DNA from 2 places in the Lysobacter sp. 1R34A genome. Region 2 is predicted to be linked to the other one. Evidence: riboswitches for the same ligand, from Rfam matches in the RefSeq annotation. Region 2 holds a riboswitch; the other holds the start of a gene.
The links. Region 2 has a riboswitch for S-adenosylhomocysteine ahead of ACSAMQ_RS09775 (ATP-grasp domain-containing protein). Riboswitches for the same ligand answer to the same signal wherever they lie in the genome.
Positions count from the first base shown of each region.

Region 1: another riboswitch for S-adenosylhomocysteine. It lies ahead of ahcY (adenosylhomocysteinase); the one in region 2 lies ahead of ACSAMQ_RS09775 (ATP-grasp domain-containing protein).

Region 1 is NZ_JBPKJP010000029.1:25,620-31,526, reverse strand. Features, by position in the region: gene ACSAMQ_RS09415 (RHS repeat-associated core domain-containing protein) at 1-588, shown strand, start outside; gene ahcY (adenosylhomocysteinase) at 798-2,243, opposite strand; S-adenosyl-L-homocysteine riboswitch at 2,316-2,435, opposite strand; gene ACSAMQ_RS09405 (prolyl oligopeptidase family serine peptidase) at 2,717-5,272, shown strand; gene ACSAMQ_RS09400 (XVIPCD domain-containing protein) at 5,456-5,907, shown strand, end outside.
Region 2 is NZ_JBPKJP010000031.1:26,105-32,011, reverse strand. Features, by position in the region: gene ACSAMQ_RS09785 (hypothetical protein) at 1-604, opposite strand, end outside; gene ggt (gamma-glutamyltransferase) at 914-2,644, shown strand; S-adenosyl-L-homocysteine riboswitch at 2,854-2,934, shown strand; gene ACSAMQ_RS09775 (ATP-grasp domain-containing protein) at 2,947-3,927, shown strand; gene ACSAMQ_RS09770 (gamma-glutamylcyclotransferase family protein) at 4,010-4,363, shown strand; gene ACSAMQ_RS09765 (AAA family ATPase) at 4,422-5,907, opposite strand, start outside.

The DNA.
Region 1 (5,907 bases), on a different contig from region 2:
CGCCTGAATTACAACTACTTTCGCGACTATGATCCAGAGTCGGGGCGGTATGTGCGGAGCGATCCGATCGGGCTTCGGGGCGGCATAAGCACGTATGCGTACGCGGACGGCGCGCCAATGGATTCCGTGGACTTCTACGGGCTGCAATCAAAAAAGCTTCCTGGCACTCCCGGAAGCACGCCTAACCCGTGGAATCAGTACCAAAACAGTCGCAGCGGCGATGGCAGCAGCATGGAGGACCGTGTGCGCGACTATCGCCAGGATCAACTGAATCAGATGGGCAATAAGGGGCCGGGTCCTGAAGAGGGGGCCGACAAGCTCACTCCATTCGGCGAAATGATTTGCACCCTGGTAGTTTGCTACAAAAAGGATGCCCCGAATCTTTGCAATCGTTCGGATGGTTGGTACCGAGAGTACTTTGTTCCGCGAGATCCGACGATGGCACAGGTGAACCGGATGAGGAATTGCGACTGCGTCAAAGCGAAGCATGTACTTTCTTACCAGCAACCTCAGGCCGATATCGAGGATGCATTGGAAATTTTGACCAGGTATCTCCAGGCAAGGAGTTCCAGGCTCCGTGGTAGATGAGAGCAGGGATGCGGGGCATCTGCGCATGGTCATTTCCGTGCGGCTCGGGATTTATCGCATCATTCGCTCGATCTTGGTGAAAGTGGGGTTCCGCGGTCGGGACTCGGCTTTGCGGCATATGTCGTGGGTCGCGCGTAACGCGCGTCGCCAAAAAAAGGGCGCCCGAGGGCGCCCTTTTCCTTTTTACTCATCGCACGCAGGCGAGTCGATCAGTAGCGGTAGTGGTCCGGCTTGTACGGGCCGTCGACCGAGACGCCCAGGTACTTGGCCTGGTCTTCGGTCAGGGTGGTCAGCTTCACGCCGATCTTTTCCAGGTGCAGGCGCGCGACTTCTTCATCGAGCTTCTTCGGCAGGATGTAGACCTTGGCTTCGTAGTTGTCCTTGTTGGCCCACAGGTCGATCTGCGCCAGGGTCTGGTTGGCGAAGGAGTTCGACATGACGAAGCTCGGGTGGCCGGTGGCGCAACCGAGGTTGACCAGGCGGCCTTCGGCCAGCAGGAAGATCGAATTGCCGTTGGCGAAGGTGTACTTGTCGACCTGCGGCTTGATGTTCAGGCGCTTGGCGCCCGAGGCGGCCAACGCATCGACCTGGATCTCGTTGTCGAAGTGGCCGATGTTGCAGACGATCGCCTGGTCCTTCATCTGCTGCATGTGGGCCAGGGTCAGCACGTCCTTGTTGCCGGTCGTGGTGACGTAGATGTCGCCGCGGCCGAGGGTGCTCTCGACGGTGTTGACTTCGAAGCCTTCCATCGCCGCCTGCAGGGCGTTGATCGGGTCGATCTCGGTGACCACGACGCGGGCGCCGTAAGCGCGCAGCGAGTGGGCCGAGCCCTTGCCGACGTCGCCGTACCCGCAGACCACGGCGACCTTGCCGGCCAGCATCACGTCCATCGCGCGCTTGAGGCCGTCGGCCAGCGACTCGCGGCAGCCGTAGAGGTTGTCGAACTTGGACTTGGTGACCGAGTCGTTGACGTTGATCGCCGGGACCAGCAGCGAGCCGGCTTCGGCGAGCTGGTACAGGCGGTGCACGCCGGTGGTGGTCTCTTCGGACACGCCCTTCCAATGCTTGACCACTTCGTGCCAGAAGCCCGGGCGCTCGGCGTGCACGCGCTTGAGCAGGTTCTTGATGACCTGTTCTTCGTGGTTGCCCGACGGGGTGTTGACCCAGCCGTCGCCGTTTTCGAGCTCATAGCCCTTGTGGATCAGCAGGGTGACGTCGCCGCCGTCGTCGACGACCAGTTCCGGGCCGCGGAACTTGACCGCGCCGTCGCCCGGGAAGGTCAGCGCTTCGAGGGTGCAGTCCCAGTACTCTTCCAGCGACTCGCCCTTCCAGGCGAACACCGGCGTGCCGCTCGCGGCGATCGCGGCGGCGGCGTGGTCCTGGGTCGAGAAGATGTTGCACGACGCCCAGCGCACGTCGGCGCCGAGGTCGCGCAGGGTCTCGATCAGCACCGCGGTCTGGATGGTCATGTGCAGCGAGCCGGTCACGCGCACGCCCTTGAGCGATTGCGCAGCGGCGTACTTCTTGCGGATCGACATCAGGCCCGGCATTTCGTGCTCGGCGATGTCGATTTCCTTGCGGCCCCAATCGGCCAGCGAGATGTCGGCGACCTTGTAGTCGCCTTCGGTCGAGAAGGTCTTAGGTACTGCGTTCATGCTGTGTCGCTCCAGTTCTTTGGGGAGCCGGCGGATGCCGGGTCCGGCGAGTCATCGCTTCAAAGCGATCGCTCAAACCGGGCGCCGTTGGGACTACGCCTCGCCGAGCCTGGCCGTCATTCTGGAAGTCCGCAGCGGGTGCGGGCTTTGCGGAAAGATCCGCGGACGACGGTCGCAGCGCCCCTCGGCGGGCTGAGCGCGCAGTATATCGCGGCGCCCATGACCGCCGCACGGCGCCGGGCCGGATGCGCCTGAATATGACGTTCATCGCGAAACCGCGCGGGCCGGTTTGCGGTCCCGAACGTCGCCCGAATGCATCCGCCCGGCGGCCCGGGCAGCCCCAATGGCATAGGCCGGCGGTCGCCGCCTCGGGCTAAGCTCGGGCGGGGTGCCCGGCCAGGCGAGTTCGCATCGGCCGAGCGCCGGCCGGGCCGCGGCGCTCAAGACTTCTTCACTTACGGATCGGATCGAGCATGAACTCAATCGCGCGACGCAGCGGCCACGACGGCCTGTCCTTCCCTAAGCCGCCGTTCCGGGCCCTGCGCCGGCCGGGCCTGCTGCTTCTGCTGTTGCTCCTGCCGGTCTCGGCGGCGAGCGCGCAGACCGCCCCGGCCAGCGGCTACCAGCTGCCGCCGAAGGCCTTGCAGGCCATCGTCGATGCGCCGCGACCGCCGCAGATGTTCACCAGCCCGAAGCGCGATACGGTCGCCCTGGTGCAGACGCCGTCGTTGCCTGGCATCGAGGTGGTCGCGCAGCCGGAACTCAAGCTCGCCGGCCTGCGCATTCATCCGCGCACGCGCGCGCAAAGCCGCTTCACCTTCGGCACCGGCCTGAGCCTGCTCGATATCGCCAGCGGCAAGAGCCAGGACGTGGAAGGCTTGCCGGCGCCGTTGTCTCTGGCCACCCTGGACTGGTCGCCGGACCAGCGCTGGATCGCCTTCAACCGGGTCGACAGCGCCAGCGGCGCCAACGAGCTGTGGCTGGTCGAAGTGAGCCGGCGCCGCGCGCACAAGCTGGTTTCCGGCCTCAACACCGTCTCCGGCCGCGGCTATGCCTGGATGCCCGACAGCCGCCGCCTGCTGGTGCAGTTGCAGCCCGAAGGGCAGGGCGAGGCGCCGCCGACCGACGCCACCCCGAGCGGGCCGGCGGTGCAGGAAACCGAAATCAGCGCGACGGTGCGGCAGATCCGCACCTACCAGGACTTGCTGCGCAACGAGAGCGATGCGCGCGTGTTCGAGTACTACCTGCGCTCGCAACTCGCCACCGTCGACCTGGCCGGGACGGTCGTGCGCGCCGGCGCGCCGCAGCTGTACCTGGAAGCGACGCCGTCGCCCGACGGCCGCCATGTCCTGGCGACCCGGGTCGAGCGGCCGTTTTCGTACCAGGTGCCGGTGTCGATGTTCGCGCACCGTATCGAGGTGTTGGCGCCGGACGGCAAGTTCGAGCACGAGATCGCGCGCCTGCCCTTGGTCGACGGCCTGCCGACCGGCAACGATGCGGTGCCGACCGGCGTGCGCGAGATCGCCTGGCGCGGCGATGCGCCGGCGACGCTGATCTGGGCCGAAGCCCAGGACGGCGGCGACCCGGCGCGCAAGACCGAGATCCGCGACGCGGTGATGATGCAGGCGGCGCCGTTCGAGCGCCCGCCGCAGACCCTGATGCGCCTGAGCGCGCGCTATGCCGGCGCGCATTGGAGCCGCGGCGATCTCGCCCTGGTCGACGAATTCTGGTGGAAGACGAGGCAGACCCGGCAATGGCGGATCGCGCCGGACCACGGCGATCGCGCGCCCGAACTGATCTTCGAAGGCTCGAGCGAAGACCGCTACAACGATCCCGGCGACCCGGTCAGCATGCGCGACGAAAACGGTCAGCGCCGCCTGCTGACCAGCGCCGACGGCGCGAGTCTGTTCTACATCGGCCGCGGCGCTTCGCCCGAAGGCGACCGGCCCTTCCTCGACCGCTACGACCTGGCCGACAAGAAGCGGACCCGGCTGTTCCACTCGCAGGCGCCGCATTACGAAGCGCCGCAGGCGTTGCTCGACGATCGCGGCCAGCGCCTGTTGACCCTGCGCGAGTCGCCGACCGAGCCGGGCAATCTGTACCTGCGCGACCTGTCCGCCGCCGATGCGGCGCCGCGCGCACTGACCCGCTTCCCGCATCCGACGCCGCAGCTCAAAGACATCAGGAAAGAACAAATCCGCTACAAGCGCGGCGACGGGGTCGAGCTGACCGCCGACCTGTACCTGCCGCCCGGTTACGACGCCAAGCGCGACGGCCCGCTACCGTTGCTGATGTACGCCTATCCCGCCGAATTCAAGTCGGCCGCCGCGGCCAGCCAGGTCAATGGTTCGCCGTATCGCTTCAACGCGGTCAGCTACTGGGGTCCGCTGCCGTACCTGGCGATGGGGTATGCCGTGCTCGACAACCCGTCGATGCCGATCGTCGGCGAAGGCGAGCGCGAGCCCAACGACACCTACATCGAGCAGCTCACCGCGAGCGCGCAGGCGGCGGTCGACGAAGTGGTACGCCGCGGCGTCGCCGACCGCGAGCGCATCGCGGTCAGCGGCCATTCCTACGGCGCCTTCATGACCGCGAACCTGCTCGCCCACACGCGCTTGTTCAAGGCCGGTATCGCCCGCAGCGGCGCCTACAACCGCACCCTGACGCCGTTCGGCTTCCAGGCCGAAGAGCGCAACTACTGGCAGGCCGAACCGACCTACCGGGCGATGTCGCCGTTCAACTACGCCGACAAGATCAAGGACCCGCTGCTGTTGATCCACGGCGAGCAGGACAACAACTCCGGCACCTTCCCGGTGCAGAGCGAACGCCTGTTCGCCGCGATCAAGGGCCTGGGCGGCAAGGCGCGCCTGGTGATGCTGCCTAACGAGAGCCATGGCTACCGCGCGCGCGAATCGATCCTGCACATGCTGGCCGAGACCAACCACTGGCTGGACCAGTACGTCAAGAACGCCAAGCCCGCGGCGGCGCCCGCCGCGAAGGGCAAGGACAAGTCGGCGGCGGCGAAGTAGCCCGTCCGGCTCGCCGCCGGACATCGCACCGATCCCGAAGGGCCGCTCATGCGGCCCTTTTTCGTTAAGCAGGACAACGAGGGCCCATGCCGCCGGCACCGGCTGCGTCCGGCCTTGCGCCGGCGGGTCTCGGATCTCCGCACGGCAGGCGCATCGAACCCCTGACGAAGGAGCGCGAACACCATGCGAGTCAAAGTAGGCCTGGACGAATGGCTGGCGGCCGACCCGAAGCAGACCGAGCTGATCACCGATGGTCTGCTGGGTTGCGTTGCGGTGGCATTGACCGGCAAGGACCGGATCGCCCTGACGCATGTCTACGATGTCGCCAAGGACGGCGAGCTATGGCCGGGGTACCGCGAGAAACTCGACGATGCCTTGCAAGCCTCGCAGTTGGGCGAGCCGAAGGACATCCGCGCGGTGCTGGTGTATTCCGATCACACCAGCGGACCGTTGTGCGAGCGTATCGGGAGTTGGCTGTCGCAGCATGGCATCCAGTCGCAACGACGGCAGGACGACGGCTGCCGGGTGTCGGATTCGGTGTCCGGGCCGATCGTCGTCGGCAAGAGTCTGGACCGCAGCGACGACTACACCTACGGGTATCGGACCACGAGCGAGGCCGACCTGCCGGTGGCCCG
Region 2 (5,907 bases):
AGTGGCCGGTGAACACGACGTTGTCGCCGAACGCGGCCTCGGCTTCCTTGGCCAGCGCGACCGCCTGCTTGTACTGGCTGGTGTCGAAGCCCAGGCCCTGGCCGACGTCGTTGGCGATGTCGCCGTCGCCGAACGGGCTGTAGCCGTTGGTGCCGGCGAAAGCGACCACGTACTGGCCGTTGTTGTTGGTATAGACCGCGGCGCGGAAGCCGGTGCCCTCGGTTTCCAGCGAGGCCGGGTCGATGCCGGCCGGCTTGCCGTCGGGGCCCTTGAGGTCGAGCAGTTGTTCCGGGGTCAGCCGGGTCCAGCCGGCGGTACCGGCGCCGTCGGTCTTGTAGACGTCGCTGGACAGCTCCGCCAGCGACGTGTCGATGGCCTTCTGCGGCTCCTGGCCGTAGAGCTGCTCGCTGAAGGGCTCCTGCACGGTGGTGTCGACCGGCGCATGGGGCGAGTACGGCAGTTCGACCGGCGCGCTCGCCAGGGACACCGGCGGCGCCGGCTCCTGCGGCAGCGGCTGCGAGGCCGGCTGCGGATGCAGCAGGTGATCGATCAGATTCGGCAACTGGGCAAAACGGAACGCACTGTCGAACTCTGGAAAGCTCATCGCGGCCACCCCTGGAGACTTGAACGCAGCGTATGGAGGTGGATTGTGCAGAAACAGCTGGTGCGTGCCCGAGCTAGGGTCGACCCTAGGGGCGTCGGGACTCGGGACTCGGGACTCGGGACTCGGGACTCGGGATTCGGGATTCGGGATTCGGGATTCGGGATTCGGGATTCGGGATTCGGGATTCGCGGGGCGGGAGGCGGGGGGCGGGGCGGGAGCACGGCCGTAGCGCGGCAGGGATCAACCTTCGGCCCAGGCGCGCGGTCGCCGGGCTGCGTTATGGTCGGGGTTCACCTGGAGAGGTTCCGCATGTCCCGACCGATCACCGCGCCCCGCCGCGGCCTGGCGTTGCTCGCCCTGGCCTGCGCGCTCGCCCTGCCGCTGTCCGCACCGGCCGCCGACCGCATCAGCGGCAAGGCCTTCGCCACCCGCAGCGAGGTCTATGCCCCGCACGCGATCGCCGCGACCTCGCATCCGCTGGCCACCCAGGTCGCGCTCGACGTGATGAAGGCCGGCGGCAGCGCGGTCGATGCGGCCATCGCCGCCAACGCCGCGCTCGGCCTGATGGAACCGACCGGCAACGGCATCGGCGGCGATCTGTTCGCGATCGTGTGGGACCCGAAGACCAAGAAGCTCCACGGCTACAACGGCTCGGGCCGTTCGCCGAAGTCGCTGAGCCTGGCCGAGTTCCAGAAGCGCGGGCTCAAGGACATTCCGCCGCACGGCCCGCTGCCGGTGACCGTGCCCGGCACCGTCGACGGCTGGTTCGCCCTGCACGAACGCTTCGGCCGCAAGCCGATGGCCGAGAACCTGGCGCCGGCGATCCGCTATGCGCGCGACGGTCATCCGGTGCACGAGGTTATCGCCTATTACTGGAACGCCTCGGTGCCGCGCCTGTCGAAGTGGCCCGGCTTCAAGGAGCAGTTCACCGTCGACGGCCGCGCCCCGCGCACCGGCGAGACCTGGAAGAACCCGAACCTGGCCAACACCCTGGAGAAGATCGCCCGGGACGGACGCGACGCGTTCTACAAGGGAGAGATCGCCCGCACCATCGACGCCTACTTCAAGGCCAACGACGGCTTCCTGAGCTACGACGACCTCGCCGCCCACCGTGGCGAATGGGTCGAGCCGGTCAGCACCAACTACCGCGGCTACGACGTCTGGGAATTGCCGCCGAACGGCCAGGGCATCGCCGCGCTGCAGATCCTCAACCTGCTCGAACCCTACGACCTGAAGGGCTACGGCTTCGGCAGCGTCGAGCACCTGCACCTGTTCACCGAGGCCAAGAAGCTCGCCTTCGCCGACCGCGCGCGCTGGTACGCCGACCCGGCATTCTCGAAGTCGCCGGTCGCCAAACTGATCTCCAAGGAGTACGCGGCCCAGCGGCGCAAGCTGATCTCGATGGACAAGGCCCTGCGCGAGGTGCAGCCGGCCACGCCGAAGGAACTCGACGAAGGCGACACCATCTACCTGACCGTGGCCGATGCCGACGGCATGATGGTTTCGCTGATCCAGTCGAACTACCGCGGCATGGGCAGCGGCATGGCGCCGCCGGGCCTGGGCTTCATCTTCCAGGACCGCGGCGAGCAGTTCGTGCTCAAGGAAGGCCACCCGAATTCGTTCGCGCCGGGCAAGCGCCCCTTCCACACCATCATTCCCGCGTTCGTGACCAAGGACGGCAAGCCCTGGCTGTCGTTCGGGGTGATGGGCGGGGCGATGCAGCCGCAGGGCCACGCCCAGATCGTCATCAACCTGATCGACTTCGGCATGAACCTGCAGGAAGCCGGCGACGCCCCGCGCCTGCAGCACGACGGCTCGACCGACCCGGCCGGCCAGGCCACGGTGATGAGCGACGGCGGCGAGCTCGACCTCGAAAGCGGCTTCGCCTACGAGACCGTGCGCGAACTGATGCGCCGCGGCCACAGTGTGCGCTTCGCCCACGGCCCCTACGGCGGCTACCAGGCGATCATGGTCAACCCGCACGGCGGCTACGTCGGCGCCAGCGAATCGCGCAAGGACGGCCAGGCCGCAGGGTACTGAGCGAACCGTCGGGCTCGTAATGCAGGAGCGAGGTGAGTCGCGACATGCGCAGCGACGTGAAGCGGCGCCGTCGCGGCTCCCGCCGCTCCTACCCGAAAAGCATCGCCGCGCGATTGACAGCACCGACATCGCTGTCGAACACTAATCGCGCGGCGTCGCCACGACGCCGCGCACCAGTTGCGGATCGCCCCGATGGCCGATCCGCAGTCCGGACCGAGGGGTGCTGCGACGGAACCGATGCGTTCCGCCACGCTCGATCCGCGATGCCGAGACAAGGGCGCCCTCCCGATCCAGGAGGCGTCATGCCCGTTGTTTCCCATACCGCGTCCGACGACGCGAACCTCAATCCCAGCGCCGCGCTCTGCGCCGTCCAGGCTGCCTCGAACGGCTTCCGGCTCGCCGTGGTCACCTCGACCGTCTACGCCGGCTTCCACCCCGACGATGCCGGCCTGGTCGACGCCCTGCGCGGCCACGGCATCGAGCCGGTCGCCTGCGTCTGGAACGACCCCGACGTGGACTGGACCCGCTTCGACGCGGTCCTGGTCCGCACCACCTGGGACTACTTCCGCCACTACGACGAGTTTCTCGCCTGGTACGACCATATCGAGGGGCTCGGCCTGCCGATCGCCAACGAGCTGCCCTTGCTGCGCTGGAACAGCAACAAGCGCTACCTGCTCGAGCTCGCCGCCCACGGCGTCGCCATCATCCCGACCGTGTCGGCGCGCGGCGATGCGCTCGCCGAGGCGGTCGCGGCGATGACCGGCCAGGACGTGGTGATCAAGCCCACGGTCAGCGGCGGCGCCTGGCATACCATGCGCGGCCGCGTCGGCGAAGCCGCCTTCGCCGAATTGCTGGCGGCGCTGCCGCGCGATCTCGACTATCTGGTACAGCCGTTCATGCCCGAGATCGTCGCCGAGGGCGAGTGGTCGCTGATGTTCTTCGACGGCCGTTACAGCCACGCCGTGCTCAAGAAACCGAGCGCCGGCGACTACCGCGTGCAGACCGATTTCGGCGGCAGCGCGAGCCTGACCGAACCCAGTCCGGCGATCCTAGCCGCCGCCCGGCACGCGCTCGAGGCCGTCGCCGCGCTCGGCTACCGCGACCAGGCCTATGTGCGCGTGGACGGGGTGATGACCGCCGACGGCTTCCGCCTGATGGAGCTGGAGTTCATCGAACCCTTCCTGCACTTCGCCGCGTATCCGCCAGCGGCGGCCCTGTTCGCCGCGCAACTGGCGCGGCGCTGGCCGAGCGTGCGCGAATCGGCCGCGCTCGACGCTGGATGATTCCGGCGTTGGCTGAATCCCCATAACTCAGACTCTGGACCCACCAGTGCACGCGCCGCCGAGGCGGCGCAACGGAGCCCGCATGCAAGCCGAACTCAGCGAGTCCCTGTTTTCCTACGGCACCCTGCAACAGGCCGGCGTGCAGCAGGCCACCTTCGGCCGCCTGCTCGCCGGCCAGGCCGATGCCTTGGTCGGGTATCGCCGCACGATGGTGAAGATCGAAGACGCACGGGTCGTCGCCACCAGCGGCGAGGCTTACCATCCCATCGTCGAAGCCAGCGGCGACCCGCACGACCGCGTCGAAGGCACGGTATTCGCGGTCAGCGCCGACGAGCTGGCCCATGCCGACGCCTACGAAGTCGACGACTATCAGCGTGTGCAGGCCGAACTGGCGTCGGGCCGGCGCGCGTGGGTGTACGTGAAGCGGCCCGGCTAAGGCCTCTGCCGCCATTCGATCGGCCGCCCATCGCCCCGAGCCGGGGCTCCGCCGAACCTCAGTCCGCCGCGACCGTGCGCCCGCGCGCCCATTCGCGCAGGGCGGCGACCTGCTCGCCCATCAGGACCGACAAGGGCCGGGTCTGCTTCAGCTCGGCGCGTACCTGGAAATCCGTCAGCGGCGTATTGGCCGCATGCGCGGCGTACATCGCCGCGACGATGGCCTGCTCGATCTCGGCGCCGGAAAACCCGTCGCTGGCCGAGGCGAGCCCGGCCAGATCGAAGCCTTCCGGATTCAGCGCACGCTTGCGCAGGTGGCCGGCGAACAATTCCTCGCGCACCTCGGCGACCGGCAGGTCGACGAAGAAGATCTCGTCGAAGCGGCCCTTGCGCAGCAGTTCCGGCGGCAAGGCCTCGATCTGGTTGGCGGTCGCGACCAGGAACAGCCGCGACTTGCGCTCGGCCATCCAGGTCAGCAGATAACCGAGCACGCGCCGCGACACCCCGCCGTCGCTGTCGCCGCCGTCGCCGGCCAGGCCCTTCTCGATCTCGTCGATCCACAGCACCGCCGGCGCCAACTGCTCGGCCGAACTCAAGGCCGCGCGCAAGTTCTTCTCGGTCTCGCCGTGGAACTTGTCGTACAGGGTGCCGAAGTCCAGGCGCACCAGCGGCACGCCGAAACCGGCCGCGACCGCCTTGGCGATCATCGACTTGCCGCAGCCCTGCACGCCGAGCAGCAAGATGCCCTTGGGCGGGTCCAGCCCGGGCGGCGCATCGCCGCCGACGAACACGCCGCGGCGCTGTTCGATCCAGCGCTTGATCCGGCGCGCACCGGCGACCTCGCTCATGCGCGCGCTGTCGTATTCGTAATGCAGGTGGCCGGAGCGGTTGAGCAGTTCGAACTTCAGCTTGGCCAGTTCCGGCAGATCGTCCGGCCCGATCGCGCCGTCGCGGAAGATCAGGTGGCGCGCGATCCGGCGCGCATCGACCGGGTCGAGGCCTTGCAGGTTGCGCACGATCTGCCTGACCACCTCGGCGTCGCTCTCGACCCGCCGCCCGCCATGCTCGCGCATGTAGTTCTCGGCTTCCTCGCGCACCAGCTTGAGCAACGCATTGGCGTCCGGCAGGCTCGGCCGGTGGCGCACCGCCAGCGATTCCAGGTCCGGCGGCAGCTCGACCTTGTGCCCGATCAGCACCAGCACGTGCGGCTCGCAACCGCGGCGCTGGACGATTTCGCGCAGCTGGCGCTGGGTGCTGGCATACCCCAGATAGGGATGCACATCGAACATCAGATAGATGCCGCGCTGGTCGGCGTCGCGGATCGACTGCAAGGTATTGGAGATGTCCGGCGGAACCTCGGTTTCCTCGTCGTCGCGGTCGAAATCGACCCGGCGCAGGCCTTCGGTGATCGACCAGCGGTACAGCGCCCGCCACACGTTCATCAACACCTGCCGGAACAACTCGATCACCCGCGACTCGTCGCGGGTCTCGATCACGATCAATGGGGTGTTGGCGCGGATCAGCGCCGTCAGGTCTTGCAGTTCG